DNA from 2 places in the Streptomyces sp. NBC_00316 genome. Region 1 is predicted to be linked to the other one. Evidence: predicted binding sites of a transcription regulator. Region 1 holds the regulator's gene; the other holds the start of a gene.
The links. Region 1 encodes HrcA, which represses chaperone genes, less so after heat shock. Its sites were predicted from a motif close to TTNGCACTCNGNNNNNCNGAGTGCNAA; they were not measured.
Positions count from the first base shown of each region.

Region 2: groL (chaperonin GroEL) is a predicted target of HrcA. The motif match lies at 5,714-5,740, and genes of this name have one in related genera.

Region 1 is NZ_CP108023.1:5,977,016-5,984,741, forward strand. It holds gene OG878_RS26505 (AMP-dependent synthetase/ligase) at 1-410, shown strand, start outside; gene OG878_RS26510 (ATP-binding SpoIIE family protein phosphatase) at 612-2,585, shown strand; gene hemW (radical SAM family heme chaperone HemW) at 2,628-3,860, shown strand; gene OG878_RS26520 (DUF3097 domain-containing protein) at 4,057-4,878, opposite strand; gene OG878_RS26525 (MBL fold metallo-hydrolase) at 4,904-5,626, opposite strand; gene hrcA (heat-inducible transcriptional repressor HrcA) at 5,809-6,825, shown strand; gene dnaJ (molecular chaperone DnaJ) at 6,826-7,726, shown strand, end outside.
Region 2 is NZ_CP108023.1:4,103,269-4,110,994, forward strand. It holds gene OG878_RS18235 (glycoside hydrolase family 11 protein) at 551-1,561, shown strand; partial or broken gene OG878_RS18240 (IS200/IS605 family accessory protein TnpB-related protein) at 1,821-2,880, opposite strand; gene OG878_RS18245 (HAD family acid phosphatase) at 3,152-3,820, shown strand; gene groL (chaperonin GroEL) at 3,929-5,551, opposite strand; gene OG878_RS18255 (cold-shock protein) at 5,918-6,124, opposite strand; gene OG878_RS18260 (ubiquitin-like small modifier protein 1) at 6,601-6,879, opposite strand; gene thrC (threonine synthase) at 6,913-7,726, opposite strand, start outside.

The DNA of each region.
Region 1 (7,726 bases):
CGGGCGGCAAGTACGTCGCCCCGGCGGAGGTCGAGGGGCAGTTCAAGGCGGTGTGCCCGTTCGTCTCCAACATCCTGGTGCACGGCGCGGACCGCAATTTCTGCTCCGCCCTGATCGCCCTCGACGAGCCGACCATCCTCGGCTGGGCCGCCGAGAACGGACTGGCGGGCAGGCCGTATGCCGAGGTGGTCGCGTCCCCGCAGGTCGTGGAGCTCATCAACGGCTATGTGAAGCGGCTCAACGAGGGCCTGCAGCGCTGGCAGACCATCAAGCAGTTCCGGCTGCTGCCGCGCGACCTCGACGTCGAGCACGGCGAACTCACGCCGAGCCTCAAGCTCAAGCGGCCGGTCGTCGAGCGCGCGTACAAGGGCCTCATCGACGAGATGTACGCAGGCGCCCGCGAGGCGTAGGCACGGCCATGGTGCGGACGGGGCGGACCGCCCCGTCCGCACCGCTGTTCCTGATGCCCGTTCCTGCTCGTCGTTCCTGTGTCTTCTCCTCCCACTTCGGTAACTCGGTGCTTCTGGGGAGGGCCGGTCTGTCACTCTGTCCGTGTCGTCAGCGGCACACGGCGCAAACAGGCCGTGCGAGAACAGGTCAGGAGCGGCGCCATGGGGCCCATTCCCTTGCAGCGGGACACCGTTCAGCATCCCGGTAACCACGTCGGGCGGACGGACGCACAGCCGGTCGCCCGGACGAGCCTGCCGGGGAACCTCCTCGCCCCGGCCGCCGCGCGCCGGTTCGTCCGGGTCGCCCTCGCCGAGTGGACCGGGCTCGGGCTGCCCGCGGCGGTGGGCTTCAGCGACCGGCTGGCCGACGACGCGGTGACCGTCGCCGACGAGCTCGTCACCAACGCCGTCGTGCACGCCGGAACCACCGTCGAGCTGCTCTTCCGGCTGGAGGAGGCGGCCGGGGACGAGGCCGCAGCCCTGGTGCTGGAGGTCGCCGACCACCACCCCGCCCGGTCCGTACGCAACGAACGCCCCGACCTGGTGCTCGAGGCCGACCCGTACGACCCGGCCGAGGCCGGGCGCGGGCTGCAGGTCGTCGCCGCACTCGCCGAGCGCTGGGGCATCACGTACCGCACCGGCCTCAAGACCGTCTGGGCCCGGCTGCCCGTCGACGACTGGACCGTGCTGCCCGGGGCGGCCGCGGAGCCGGAACTCCGCAGCGGCCTGCGCACCGCCGAGCTGCTCGCCCCCACCGCCCGGCGCGCTCTGCGCGACGACGCGGACTGGGCGGGCCGCGGTGCGCTCTCGTTCCTCGCCGAGGCATCCGATCTGCTCGCCGGCCAGCTCGACGAGGACATCGTGGCGGCGCTCGCCGGGCAGTTACTCGTGCCCAGACTCGCCGACTGGTGCGCGATCTGGCTGGAGCCGGAGAACGGCGGGCCCGCAGCCGTCCCCCGGCTCGCGAGCGTCTGGCACCGTGACGAGGCCGAGACCGGGCAGCTGCGTACGGTGCTGGAGCAGGACCCGATCCGGCTGCCGGAGCGGGTGGGCACCGGACCCGTCTCCATGCCGTGGCCCGGGGCCGACGAGGACGGGGCAGGACCGGGCGCCGACGGGCGCTCCAACGGCCGTGCGGGGGCCGCGCTCGCCTATCGGATAACCGCCGGCGGCCGCACGCTCGGAGCCGTACTTCTGGGACGGGAGGGCATCGCCCGCGTCCCGCACGAGGTGACCGCGCTGGTCGAGGACTTCGTACGCCGGGTGGGACTCGCCGTCGGCGCCGCCCGCGCGTACACCCGGCAGGCCACCATCAGCCGCGTCCTGCAGCGCGGACTGCTTCCCAGCAAGGTCGCCGACATACCCGGAGTCACCAGCTCACTGGTGTACGAGCCCAGCGACGACGGGGTCGTCGGCGGTGACTTCTACGACATTTTCTCGTGCCCCGGCGATCGCTGGTGCTTCATTCTCGGCGACGTCCAGGGCAGCGGCCCCGAGGCCGCCGTCGTCACCGGCCTCGCCCGGCCGTGGCTGCGGCTGCTGGCCCGGGAGGGCTTCCGCGTCGGCGAGGTGCTCGACCGGCTCAACCGGTTGCTCCTCGACGACGCGATGGAGACCGCCGAGGCCGCCGCCCTGATGGTCGCGGCGGCGGGCGGGCAGCCCCTGCCGGACGGCGGCCAGCACCTGCGGGAAGGCGCCCAGCAGCTGACGGACGGCGGGCAGCCCCGGTTCCTCTCCCTGCTGTACGGGGAGATGGTGCCGCTCCCCGGCGGCGGCGTGCGCTGCACGCTGGCCAGCGCGGGCCACCCGCTGCCGCTGCTGCTGCACCCGGACGGCACCGTGCGCGCAGCCGCCGAGTCGCAGGTGCTGCTCGGGGTCGTCGAGGACGTCGCCTACGAGAGCCAGAGCTTCGACCTGGCGCCGGGCGACAGCCTGCTCTGCGTCACGGACGGGGTGACGGAACGGCGCTCCGGGCCGCTGATGTTCGACGACGGGGACGGTCTGGCCCGGGCGCTGGCCGGCTGCGCCGGGCTGACCGCGGAAGGGATCGCGGACCGGATCAAACGGGCCGTCCACGAGTTCGCGGAGCGGCCGCCGGACGACGATCTGGCGCTGGTCGTGCTGCAGGCCCAGTGAGTGTGGGCCGGGAACATCCGGCGGCGAGTGACAATGGACGGTATGCCTTCCGTACTGCCCGATGGTGAACCCGTGCCCGACGACGGGGCGCTGCCCCGCCATGCCCTGGAAGGCGCCGCCGACCGGCCGCTCGGCTTCTACCTGCATGTGCCGTACTGCGCGACCCGCTGCGGCTACTGCGACTTCAACACGTACACCGCGACCGAGCTCCGTGGCTCCGGCGGTGCGCTGGCCTCCCGGGACAACTACGCCGCCCACCTGATCGGCGAGGTCCGGCAGGCCCGCAAGGTGCTCGGCGACGACCCGCGGCCGGTCCGCACGGTGTTCGTCGGTGGCGGCACGCCCACGTTGCTGGCCGCGGGGGATCTCGTACGGATGCTGGCGGCGATCCGTGACGAGTTCGGTCTCGCCGACGACGCGGAGATCACGACCGAGGCCAATCCGGAGTCCGTCGGCCCGGCGTATCTGGCGGAACTGCGGGAAGGCGGCTTCAACCGCATCTCGTTCGGGATGCAGAGTGCGCGTCAGCACGTGCTGAAGATCCTCGACCGCACGCATACGCCGGGGCGGCCCGAGGCGTGTGTCGCGGAGGCGCGGGCGGCGGGCTTCGAGCACGTCAACCTCGACCTGATCTACGGCACCCCCGGGGAGTCCGACGACGACTGGCGGGCGTCGCTGGACGCGGCGATCGGGGCGGGCCCGGACCATGTGTCCGCGTACGCGCTGATCGTCGAGGAGGGGACGCAGCTGGCGCGGCGGATCCGGCGCGGCGAGGTTCCGATGACGGACGACGACGTCCACGCGGACCGCTATCTGATCGCCGACGAGGCGATGGCTGCGGCGGGCTTCTCCTGGTACGAGGTGTCGAACTGGGCCCGGACGCCGGAGGGCCGCTGCCTGCACAACGAGCTGTACTGGCGCGGCGCCGACTGGTGGGGCGCCGGGCCGGGAGCGCACAGCCATGTGGGCGGTGTGCGGTGGTGGAACGTGAAGCATCCCGGTGCCTATGCACAGGCGCTGGCGGAAGGACGGTCTCCGGGGGCGGGCCGGGAGATTCTGTCGGCGGAGGACCGGCGGGTCGAGCGGATTCTGCTGGAGCTGCGGCTGGTGGACGGGTGTCCGCTGTCGTTGCTCGCTCCTGCGGGGCTGGCGGCGGCGGGGCGCGCGGTGCAGGACGGGTTGCTGGAGGCGCTGCCCTATGCGAAGGGGCGGGCTGTGCTGACTCTGCGGGGGCGGCTGCTCGCGGATGCGGTGGTCAGGGACCTGGTGGACTGAGGGGGCGGGGCGCGGTTGCGCCGGCGGTGTGCCTGTTCCCCTGCCCGCCCCTTTCCCGGACCGGGGCCTCGCGACCCCGGTCCTCGAAACGCCGGACGGGCGGGCAGGTGCCCGGCGCCGGCGGGAAGGCCGGGCACCTCCGGCGAGTGCGGAGCGGCGTCCGGTGCGGCCCCGGACAGCCGCCGTACAGCCCCGCCTACCCCCTCGGTGCCGTGACGAAGTCGATCAGCTCCTCCACCCGGCCCAGCAGCGCCGGCTCCAGGTCCCGGTAGGAGCGGACCGTGGACAGGATGCGCTGCCACGCCGCCCCCGTGTTCTCCGGCCAGCCCAGTGACCGGCACACGCCCGTCTTCCAGTCCTGGCCGCGTGGCACCACCGGCCAGCCCGCGATGCCCACCGACGACGGCTTCACCGCCTCCCACACGTCGATGTACGGGTGGCCCACCACCAGCACGTTCGCGTCCGTGACCTCGCTCGCGATCCTCGACTCCTTGGAGCCGGGGACCAGGTGGTCGACCAGGACGCCCAGCCGCGCGTCCGGACCGGGGGAGAAGTCGCGGACGATGGCCGGGAGGTCGTCGATGCCCGCCAGGTACTCGACGACCACACCCTCGATGCGCAGGTCGTCGCCCCAGACCCGTTCGACCAGTTCCGCGTCGTGCCGGCCCTCCACATAGATGCGGCCCGCGCGTGCCACCCGTGCCCGCGCCCCGGGGACCGCCACCGAGCCGGAGGCCGTGCGGGTGGGGCGGACCGGGCCGGGCGCCGACGGGCGTACGAGGGTGACCACCCGGCCCTCCAGCAGGAAGCCGCGCGGCTCCATCGGGAACACGCGGTGCTTGCCGAAACGGTCCTCCAGGGTCACGGTCGGCCCCTGGGCCGTCTTCTCGCAGCGGATCACCGCACCGCAGAAGCCGGTGGAGACCTCCTCCACGACCAGATCGGGTTCGGCGGGGACCTCGGGGACGGGGGCGGACTTCTTCCACGGTGGGGTCAGGTCCGGGTGGTAGCTGCGCATCGCACGACGATAGGACGGGAACGCGTCACGACACGCCGAAGGCGCCGGACAGTTGATCGCGCTGCGCACGTACGAACGCGGCGTCCACGACCGCGCCGTGCCCCGGTACGTACGCCGCGGACTCACCGCCCAGTGCCAGCAGCCGGTCCAGCGCGGCCGGCCAGCGTGACGGGATCGCGTCCGGGCCCGCCTGGGGCTCGCCGGACTCCTCGACCAGGTCGCCGCAGAGCACGACGGCGGGGGAGCCGGGCACCAGGACCGCGAGATCGTGGCCGGTGTGACCGGGACCCACGTTCGCCAGCAGCACCTGGCGGCCACCACCCAGGTCGAGCGTCCACTCACCGCACACCTCGTGGTGCGGCGCCACCAGCACGTCTACGGCCTGCGCCGCGTCCTCCCTGCACATGCCATGGCGCACCGCGTCGGCGCGCAGCCCGTCCGCCCCGCGGGCGAGGAGATCCGCCATCCCGACCGCGCCGTACACCTCCGCCCCGGCGAAGGCCGCGGTGCCGAGCACATGGTCGAAGTGCGGGTGGCTGAGTGCGATATGCGTCACCCTGCGGCCGATCAAGGACTGCACCTGGGCCCTTGTCTCCGCGCCTTCGCGCAGCGTCGATCCGGTGTCGAAGAGCAGCGCCCCGTCCGCTCCGACCACCAGTGCGACCGTCGCGTCCCAGCGGGGAAGGCGCCGCCGGCCCACACCGTTGCCGAGTCGCTCCCAGCTGAACTCTTCCCAAGAGGCGTCCATACGGCGACGCTATCGGCAACGACCTGCGCAGTCTCGCGGTAGCGTGGCCGGTCGCCCTTGCTTGGGCCCCACCCGGCCGCCGTACACTTGCGGGGGATCGCTGGCACTCGTACGCATCGAGTGCCAGGGCCCTTCGAGGGACGACCGGAATCCGCCGAGGAACACAGCTGGAGGTGTGCGCCATGCTCAGCGAACGCAGACTCGAAGTGCTGCGCGCCATCGTCCAGGACTATGTCGGCACCGAGGAACCCGTCGGTTCCAAGGCGCTCACCGAGCGGCACAAGCTGGGGGTCTCCCCGGCCACCGTCCGCAACGACATGGCGGTGCTGGAGGACGAGGGCTTCATCGCCCAGCCCCACACCAGCGCCGGACGCATCCCGACGGACAAGGGCTACCGGCTCTTCGTCGACAAGCTGGCAGGGGTCAAGCCCCTGTCGTCGCCGGAGCGCAGGGCCATTCAGAACTTCCTCGACGGCGCGGTCGACCTCGACGACGTCGTGGGCCGCACCGTACGGCTGCTCGCGCAGCTGACCCGGCAGGTCGCCATCGTGCAGTACCCCTCGCTGACCCGGTCGACGGTGCGGCATGTGGAGCTGCTGTCGCTGGCGCCCGCCCGGCTGATGCTCGTGCTGATCACGGACACCGGCCGGGTCGAGCAGCGCATGATCGACTGTCCCGCGCCGTTCGGTGAGACCTCTCTCGCCGATCTGCGGGCCCGGCTCAACAGCCGGGTCGTCGGACGCCGTTTCTCGGACGTCCCGCAGCTGGTGCAGGACCTGCCGGATTCCTTCGAGAGCGAGGACCGGGGAACCGTGTCCACCGTGCTCTCCACCCTGCTCGAAACCCTCGTCGAGGAGACGGAGGAGCGGCTGATGATCGGCGGCACCTCCAACCTCACCCGCTTCGGGCACGACTTCCCTGTGATGATCCGGCCGGTGCTGGAGGCATTGGAGGAGCACGTCGTGCTGCTGAAGCTGCTCGGCGAGGCCAAGGACTCGGGCATGACCGTACGTATCGGGCACGAGAACGCCCACGAGGGGCTCAACTCCACGTCCGTCGTCGCGGTCGGCTACGGTTCGGGCGACGAGGCAGTCGCCAAACTCGGCGTGGTCGGACCGACCCGCATGGACTACCCCGGAACGATGGGAGCGGTACGCGCAGTGGCACGTTACGTCGGACAGATCCTGGCGGAGTCGTAAGTGGCCACGGACTACTACGCCGTACTCGGCGTGCGCCGCGACGCATCTCAGGACGAGATCAAGAAGGCCTTCCGGCGGCTCGCACGCGAGCTGCATCCGGATGTCAACCCGGATCCGAAGACCCAGGAGCGGTTCAAGGAGATCAACGCCGCCTACGAGGTGTTGTCGGACCCGCAGAAGAAGCAGGTCTACGACCTCGGCGGCGACCCGCTGTCCGCCTCCGGCGGCGGTGGCGCGGGCGGATTCGGACAGGGTGGCTTCGGCAACTTCTCCGACATCATGGACGCGTTCTTCGGTACGGCGTCGCAGCGCGGACCCCGTTCGCGCACCCGGCGCGGCCAGGACGCGATGATCCGGCTGGAGATCGATCTCGCCGAGGCGGCGTTCGGTACCACCAAGGACATCCAGGTCGACACGGCCGTCGTCTGTACGACCTGCAGTGGTGAGGGCGCCGCGCCCGGCACCTCCGCCCAGACCTGTGACATGTGCCGCGGCCGCGGTGAGGTCTCCCAGGTCACCCGGTCGTTCCTCGGCCAGGTCATGACGTCGCGGCCCTGCCCGCAGTGCCAGGGCTTCGGCACGGTCGTGCCGACCCCGTGCCCGGAGTGCGCCGGCGACGGCCGCATCCGCTCGCGGCGGACGCTGACCGTGAAGATCCCCGCCGGTGTCGACAACGGCACCCGCATCCAGCTCGCGGGCGAGGGCGAGGTCGGCCCCGGCGGCGGACCGGCCGGCGACCTGTACGTCGAGATCCATGAGCTGCAGCACGCGGTGTTCCAGCGCCGCGGTGACGATCTGCACTGCACGGTCACGATCCCCATGACGGCGGGTGCGCTCGGCACCAAGGTGCCGCTGGAGACGCTCGACGGCCTGGAGGAGGTCGACATCCGGCCGGGCACCC
Region 2 (7,726 bases), 1.9 Mb from region 1:
GCCGTTGCGACGCGCGGAGCCGGCACTGCGACGGACGCGAAAGCGACGCAGCCGGTGACCGCCCCCGTCGTCGTGACCACGAGGCCGCGCACGGGCCCGGCCGACTCCGCCACGGCGCCGTCGCGCCCCGTGCAACGCGTCCGGGAAAGTTTCGAAACTTTCGATGAGTCGACTCCGAATCATGGCCTTCGGATTGCGCCATCCAACGATCACCTCCTACTTGATCAACCGGAAATGGCAATGACCAGGCACATTGCCTCTTCCGGGAATTTCCTGGCACACGAATATTTCGCAACTCTTGCCGAAACTGTTGACAGCCGTTGGGGCCGGATCAACACTGTTCGCCGTTGACAGACCTCAACAACTGTTGAGCCGGGTCGCCACCGTGACCTCGTTCTCCGGTCGCCGAGCGCGCGACGACCGGGCCATGCCCCGCTGCGTTGCGCGACGCCGGCGCGCGGTCGACGTCACTTCCTGACCGGCGTCGGCCCTGCCAGGTCACATCGTGCCGCCCGCCCCTCGCCAGCTTTCACGAGGAGGAAACCCGCACATGAACAAACTCGTTCATCAGAAGAGACGCAGACGTGGTCGCCTCACGCTGCTCATCAGAAGCGCCTGGGCCATTGCGCTGGCCGCCGCGGCCGCGGCGATCCTTCCGGTCGCCGCCCATGCGGACACGACCATCACCACGAACCAGACCGGCACCAACAACGGCTACTACTACTCGTTCTGGTCCGACGGTGGCGGGTCGGTCTCCATGAACCTGGGCTCCGGGGGAAATTACAGCACCTCGTGGAGCAACGTCGGCAACTTCGTCGCCGGCAAGGGCTGGAGTACCGGCGGGCGCAAGAGTGTGAACTATTCGGGCAGTTTCAACCCGTCCGGCAACGCGTACCTGGCCCTCTACGGGTGGACGACCAACCCGCTCGTCGAGTACTACGTCGTCGACAACTGGGGCACCTACCGGCCCACGGGAACGTTCAAGGGAACGGTCACCAGCGACGGCGGTACGTACGACATCTACGAGACGACGCGCACCAATGCCCCCTCCATCGAAGGCACCAAGACCTTCAAGCAGTACTGGAGCGTCCGGCAGTCGAAGAAGACGGGCGGAACCATCACCACCGGCAACCACTTCGACGCCTGGGCCGGCAAGGGAATGAGCCTCGGCAGCTTCAACTACATGGTGCTCGCGACAGAGGGCTACCAGAGCAGCGGGAACTCCAACATCACGGTGAGCGACTCCGGCTCAGGCGGCGGCTCCGGCGGGGGCACCGGCGGGGGCACCGGCGGCGGCGGCTGCACCGCGACCCTGTCCGCGGGCGACAAGTGGAGTGACCGGTACAACCTCAACGTCTCGGTCAGCGGCTCCAGCAACTGGACCGTGACCATGAACGTTCCGTCCCCGGAGAAGATCATCGCAAGCTGGAACATCAGCGCCAGCTACCCCAGCGCCCAAGTGCTGACCGCCAAACCCAACGGCAGCGGCAACAACTGGGGCGTCACCCTCCAGACCAACGGCACCTGGACCTGGCCGACAGTCACCTGCAGCGCAGGCTGACACCCGAAACACCGCCCCCGTGGCGCGGCTCCCCACGGCCGCCACGCCACGGGGGCGGTTCGGATCGCATGGGCGCGAAATGAGGATGCGCGGCTCGAACGCCCCGGGGCTCAAGACCCGCGCCCCGAGCCCTCTTTCCATGGAATGGGTGGAGGGCTCTCTGCCCACCCACCCTCCTCAGCAGCCATGTTCACTTTTCGTGACCGGCTTGCCACACACGGTGCGGACGCTCTAGCGTTCCGGACAACAAGCGACCGTTCTAGCCAGTGTGCATAAGTGAGTCCTGGACCCACCTATGTGTTCTGGGCGCATCCCGAACGGTGTTGGATGCGCTGGGTTCCCGCTTTCGCGTCCCGTTCGGCTGCACGTCTCCGGGGGCGTGGTCCGTGGTGGGTGGGCGGGTTCCCTGACGCCCTCGTGCACCTGGTCCGGCCTGGGCAGTCCGATGCCCGACACGATCACTCCGGTCGTGTGGGGGCGGTGTCGTCCGTCGCCGGATCGGGTGTCCGAGGGCGCGTCGTCCGATCGCGATACCGGCGGCATCGTGACGGGACATTCCGCGGTGCGAGGTGGTCAGCGCTTTCTGCCAGTGCTGTCCACCCCACATACGTGTAGGCGGGGTCGACCGCGACGATCGCGAGGCCTTGTCCGGCGGCCATGGATACGAGCCGGGCCTTGAGTTTGCCGGTCGGGATGCCGGAGATCAGCTGCCGGAACTTTTTGCGGCGGCCGTGATTCTCCCTCGTCTTCTCGGCTTGGAAGTCGAGGTCTTCGATGCCGATCGCGGTGACGCCGGTCTGCTTGGCCCAGTTGATGAGGCGGGTGAGGGCGTGGCGGATCTGTGCGTCGCGGTGGGTGGTGGTGCCGGACAGGTCGTAGGCGAAGCGGCGCGGTGCCCCGACCGGGTTGCCGTGCGGGTCGAGGCGGTAGGCGGCGAAGTGGTCGGCATTGGTGTCGACGCCGATCATGCCGTGGGCCCGGGCGGTCTCCAGCCGGATGGTCTGCACGAGGGGGCGTTGCCAGGACGCGGTCAGATACCAGCGCCCACGGTCCACGTCGAGGTGGATGCGGTAGGCAACAGCCCGGTTCGCGGCGATGCGGTCGGCCCACTCCACACCCCGGTGCGCGAACGCCACGGTGGCGGTGAGGGTGTAGCGGCCGTGCGAGGTGTTGGCCAGGTGCGCGAGCGGGGCGGGCAGCTTGATGGACACCTGGCCGTCCGCAGTGACGCGGATCGTTTCGTTCCCGAACCGCTTCCCCGACTCACCGTCCGCCGCAAGAAACCAGCGTTCCGCCTCCCACCGCTCCCGCCACCGCTCCAGAACCGTTCCGACCTCTGCCGGCCCACCACCGGACTCATTCCCGGGCGCTACAACTCACTTCTGCACACCAAACCGTCAATGCGCCGAGTGCGCCCGCGAGGTCAAGGGGCTCCAGAAACCGCACCCCTCGACCGGCCTTCGGTCCGGGCCTCGAGCGGCCGGTTCATGGCGCGTCCACGAGAAGTTTCCTACCGACCAGTAGACATGAGGCCCGACCCCGTCGAGGGTTGAGCGCGTGCATGTCAAAGTCGACCCAGGAGACACCCTCATGAGCCGAACTCGAAGCCGTACCCGGTCCGTCCGTACGGCCGGTGCCGTCGCCGCCGCAGCAGCCGTTCTCGCCCTCGCCGTACCCGCAGGCGCCGCCCAGGCCACCCCCGCGTCCTCGCCCGCCGCCACCACGTCGTGGGCCCCCGGCGGCAACGCCGCCATCCTGGGCGTCGACTACGGCACCTGGCAGCGCGATGTCGCCGCGGTCATCGACGTGGCCCGCCCCTACATCCAGCAGCGCATCGCGCAGACACCCGCGGGCCAGAAACCGGCGATCGTCCTCGACATCGACAACTCGTCGCTGGAGACGGACTTCCACTACTTCTGGACGTTCCCCACCCCGGCGATCGCCCAGGTCCGCGATCTGGTGCGGTACGCCGACTCCCAGGGCGTCGCCATCTTCTTCGTCACCGCCCGCCCGGGCATCATCGCCTCACTGACGCAGTACAACCTCACCGCGGTGGGCTACCCGGTGACCGGGCTCTACGTCCGCGACCTGCCCGACCTCTTCGACGAGGTCAGCGCGTACAAGACCGCCAAGCGCGCCGAGATCGAGGCCCGGGGCTACACGATCATCGCCAACATCGGCAACAACGACAGCGACCTGGTGGGCGGTCATGCCGAGCGGACGTTCAAGCTCCCGGACTACGACGGCAAGCTCTCCTGACCGCTGACCGGCCGTCACCGCCGCAGCCGTCGCGAACACGGCATCGGCCCCCGGGACCAGTACAGGTCCCGGGGGCCGATGTGCGACCGAACTACTGATCCGTCAGGATCAGAAGTCCATGTCACCGCCCGGCATGCCGCCCGGAGCGGCCGCAGAGGCCTTCTCCGGCTTGTCGGCGATGACGGCCTCGGTGGTCAGGAACAGCGCGGCGATCGACGCGGCGTTCTGCAGAGCGGAGCGCGTGACCTTCGCCGGGTCGAGAATGCCCTCGGCGATCATGTCGACGTACTCGCCGGTCGCGGCGTTCAGGCCGTGACCGATCGGCAGGTTGCGCACCTTCTCGACGACGACGCCACCCTCGAGACCACCGTTGACGGCGATCTGCTTGAGCGGGGCCTCCAGCGCCAGCTTGACGGCGTTGGCGCCGGTCGCCTCGTCACCCGAGAGCTCCAGCTTCTCGAAGACGGCCGAAGCCTGCAGCAGCGCGACGCCACCACCGGCGACGATGCCCTCCTCGACGGCCGCCTTCGCGTTGCGAACGGCGTCCTCGATGCGGTGCTTGCGCTCCTTGAGCTCGACCTCGGTGGCGGCACCGGCCTTGATGACGGCCACGCCGCCGGCCAGCTTCGCCAGGCGCTCCTGCAGCTTCTCGCGGTCGTAGTCCGAGTCGGAGTTCTCGATCTCGGCACGGATCTGGTTGACGCGACCCTGAACCTGGTCGCTGTCACCGGCACCGTCGACGATCGTGGTCTCGTCCTTGGTGATGACGACCTTGCGGGCGCGGCCGAGCAGGTCCAGGCCGGCGTTCTCGAGCTTGAGACCGACCTCCTCGGAGATGACCGTGCCACCGGTGAGGATGGCGATGTCGCCGAGCATGGCCTTGCGGCGGTCACCGAAGCCCGGAGCCTTGACGGCGACGGACTTGAAGGTGCCACGGATCTTGTTGACGACCAGGGTCGACAGGGCCTCGCCCTCGACGTCCTCGGCGATGATCAGCAGCGGCTTGCCGGACTGCATGACCTTCTCCAGCAGCGGAAGGAGGTCCTTCACGTTGCTGACCTTGGAGTTGACGATGAGGATGTACGGGTCGTCGAGGGACGACTCCATGCGCTCCATGTCGGTGGCGAAGTACGCCGAGATGTAGCCCTTGTCGAAGCGCATACCCTCGGTGAGCTCCAGCTCCAGACCGAAGGTCTGGGACTCCTCGACGGTGATGACGCCTTCCTTGCCGACCTTGTCCATCGCCTCGGCGATGAGCTCGCCGATCTGGGTGTCGGCGGCGGAGATGGAGGCCGTCGAAGCGATCTGCTCCTTGGTCTCCACGTCCTTGGCCTGCTCCAGCAGAGCGGCGGAGACGGCCTCGACGGCCTTCTCGATGCCCCGCTTGAGGGCCATCGGGTTGGCACCCGCGGCGACGTTGCGCAGGCCCTCGCGGACGAGCGCCTGGGCGAGAACGGTGGCGGTGGTCGTACCGTCGCCGGCGACGTCGTCCGTCTTCTTGGCGACTTCCTTGACCAGCTCGGCGCCGATCTTCTCGTACGGGTCCTCGAGCTCGATCTCCTTGGCGATGGAAACACCATCGTTGGTGATCGTGGGCGCGCCCCACTTCTTCTCGAGGACGACGTTGCGGCCCTTGGGGCCAAGGGTGACCTTGACGGCGTCGGCGAGCTGGTTCATCCCGCGCTCGAGACCGCGCCGTGCCTCCTCGTCGAACGCGATGATCTTGGCCATGTGAAGTGGTCCTCCCGGACAGGGGTGGATTTCTCCGGACCGAGTGGCGCCCGCGACGGACGGCCTGCGCACCCGGCGGTTCCTTGCCCCACCAGGCCTGCGGGCCTCACCGGCCCGGTCCAAATTCTGTCACTCTCACCTGGAGAGTGCTAACGCCAATGATTAGCACTCGACCCTCACGAGTGCAAGCGCCCATGGCGGTTGTGGACAACCCGGAAGCCGGGTGCCGGTACATCGGGCGAGGGACGGCCCGACGGGCGGGGGCACCGAGGCGACGCGGTGCGCGGGGCACGCGTGAAGGGCCCGTCCCCTGGCGGGTACGGGCCCTTCATGCGTGAGTGGTGTCGTTGGCCGACTGCGCCGAGCTCAGCCGACGGCGAGCTTGACCATGTCCGCCTGCGGCCCCTTCTGGCCCTGCGAGATTTCGAATTCAACTCGCTGACCCTCTTCGAGGGTGCGGTACCCGTCCATCTGGATCGCGCTGTAGTGGACGAAAACATCCGCACCACCGTCGACCGCGATGAAGCCGTACCCCTTCTCCGCGTTGAACCACTTGACGGTGCCCTGAGCCATGCCTAACTCCCCTATTACTGGCCCTTGCACAGGACCGCACTTCGCGGACCCGGGTCAGAACTCACCCTCCGACAGGAGAGGGTGCGTGCGCCGGAACGCGTCGACCGCGGCTGAATGTATCTGCCCAACTGCCCTCTGCAACAGGTCAATCGGACGAGAATTCTGAGCGGCACCGAACGCCCGAATATGCGGAATTCATGCGATTCCAGGGCAACTCGGGCCGGGCAAAGGCCACTAATGGCGCAAGGAGTTCGAGCACTTTGGCTGCATCTTGTCGCGAGCGGGCGCATTCTCATATGCGGTCGGCACGGGCAGCGAAGGGGACTTCCCAACTCTACCGCGCTCAACCATGCAGAATTGCCCCCTCTGCTCAGCTCGCAGAGGGGGCAATTCCGGTGACACTGTGCAGCCGGCCGTCCGGGCCGGCGAGGACGACGCCGCGGGACGGACCCGGGATCCGCCGCGCCGACGGCGGGTCAGCAGCCGCCCGCGACCGCCGGAATGATCGAGATGCCCGCACCGTCCGGGGTGGCCGTCTCCAGGCCGCCCTCGAAGCGCACGTCGTCGTCGTTGACGTACACGTTCACGAACCGGCGCAGCTTGCCCTGGTCGTCCAGGACGCGCGCGGCGATGCCCGGGTGGTTCTGCTCCAGCGACTCGATGACCTGGGAGAGGGTCGTGCCCTCGGCCGCGACCTCGGCCTGACCGCCCGTGTAGGTGCGCAGGATGGTGGGGATACGGACCTTGACGCTCATGTGGGTGCCTTCCTTGTGCCTCGGGTGGTCGGGTCAACTGCGGGCGAGACCGGCGTCGCGGAACGCGTCCAGGCTGGGCCGGATCGTCGCGGTCGGGCCGGTGGTCGGGGCGACCGCGTCCAGCGTCTTCAGTCCGTCACCGGTGTTCAGGACGACGGTGGTGAGCGTCGGGTCCAGCAGACCGGCCTCGATCAGCTTCTTCGTCACGCCGACCGTCACCCCGCCCGCCGTCTCGGCGAAGATGCCCTCGGTGCGCGCCAGCAGCTTGATCGCGTCGACGACCTGCTCGTCGTCGACGTCCTCGACGGCGCCGCCGGTCCGGCGGGCGATGTCCAGGACGTACGGGCCGTCGGCCGGGTTGCCGATCGCCAGGGACTTGGCGATGGTGTCCGGCTTCTGCGGGCGCACGACGTCGTGACCGGCCTTGAAGGCCGTGGAGACCGGGGAGCAGCCTTCGGCCTGGGCGCCGAAGATCTTGTACGGCTTGTCCTCGACGAGACCGAGCTTGATCAGCTCCTGCAGACCCTTGTCGATCTTCGTGAGCTGCGAGCCGGAGGCGATCGGGATGACGAGCTGGTCGGGCAGCCGCCAGCCGAGCTGCTCGCAGATCTCGTACGCGAGGGTCTTGGAACCCTCGCCGTAGTACGGCCGCAGGTTCACGTTGACGAAGCCCCAGCCCTCGCCGAGCGGGTCGCCGATGAGCTCCGAGCAGAAGCGGTTGACGTCGTCGTAGTTGCCCTCGATGCCGACCAGTTCGCCGCCGTACACCGCGGCCATGACGACCTTGCCCTGCTCCAGGTCGTGCGGGATGAACACGCAGGACCGCAGTCCGGCCCGGGCGGCGGCG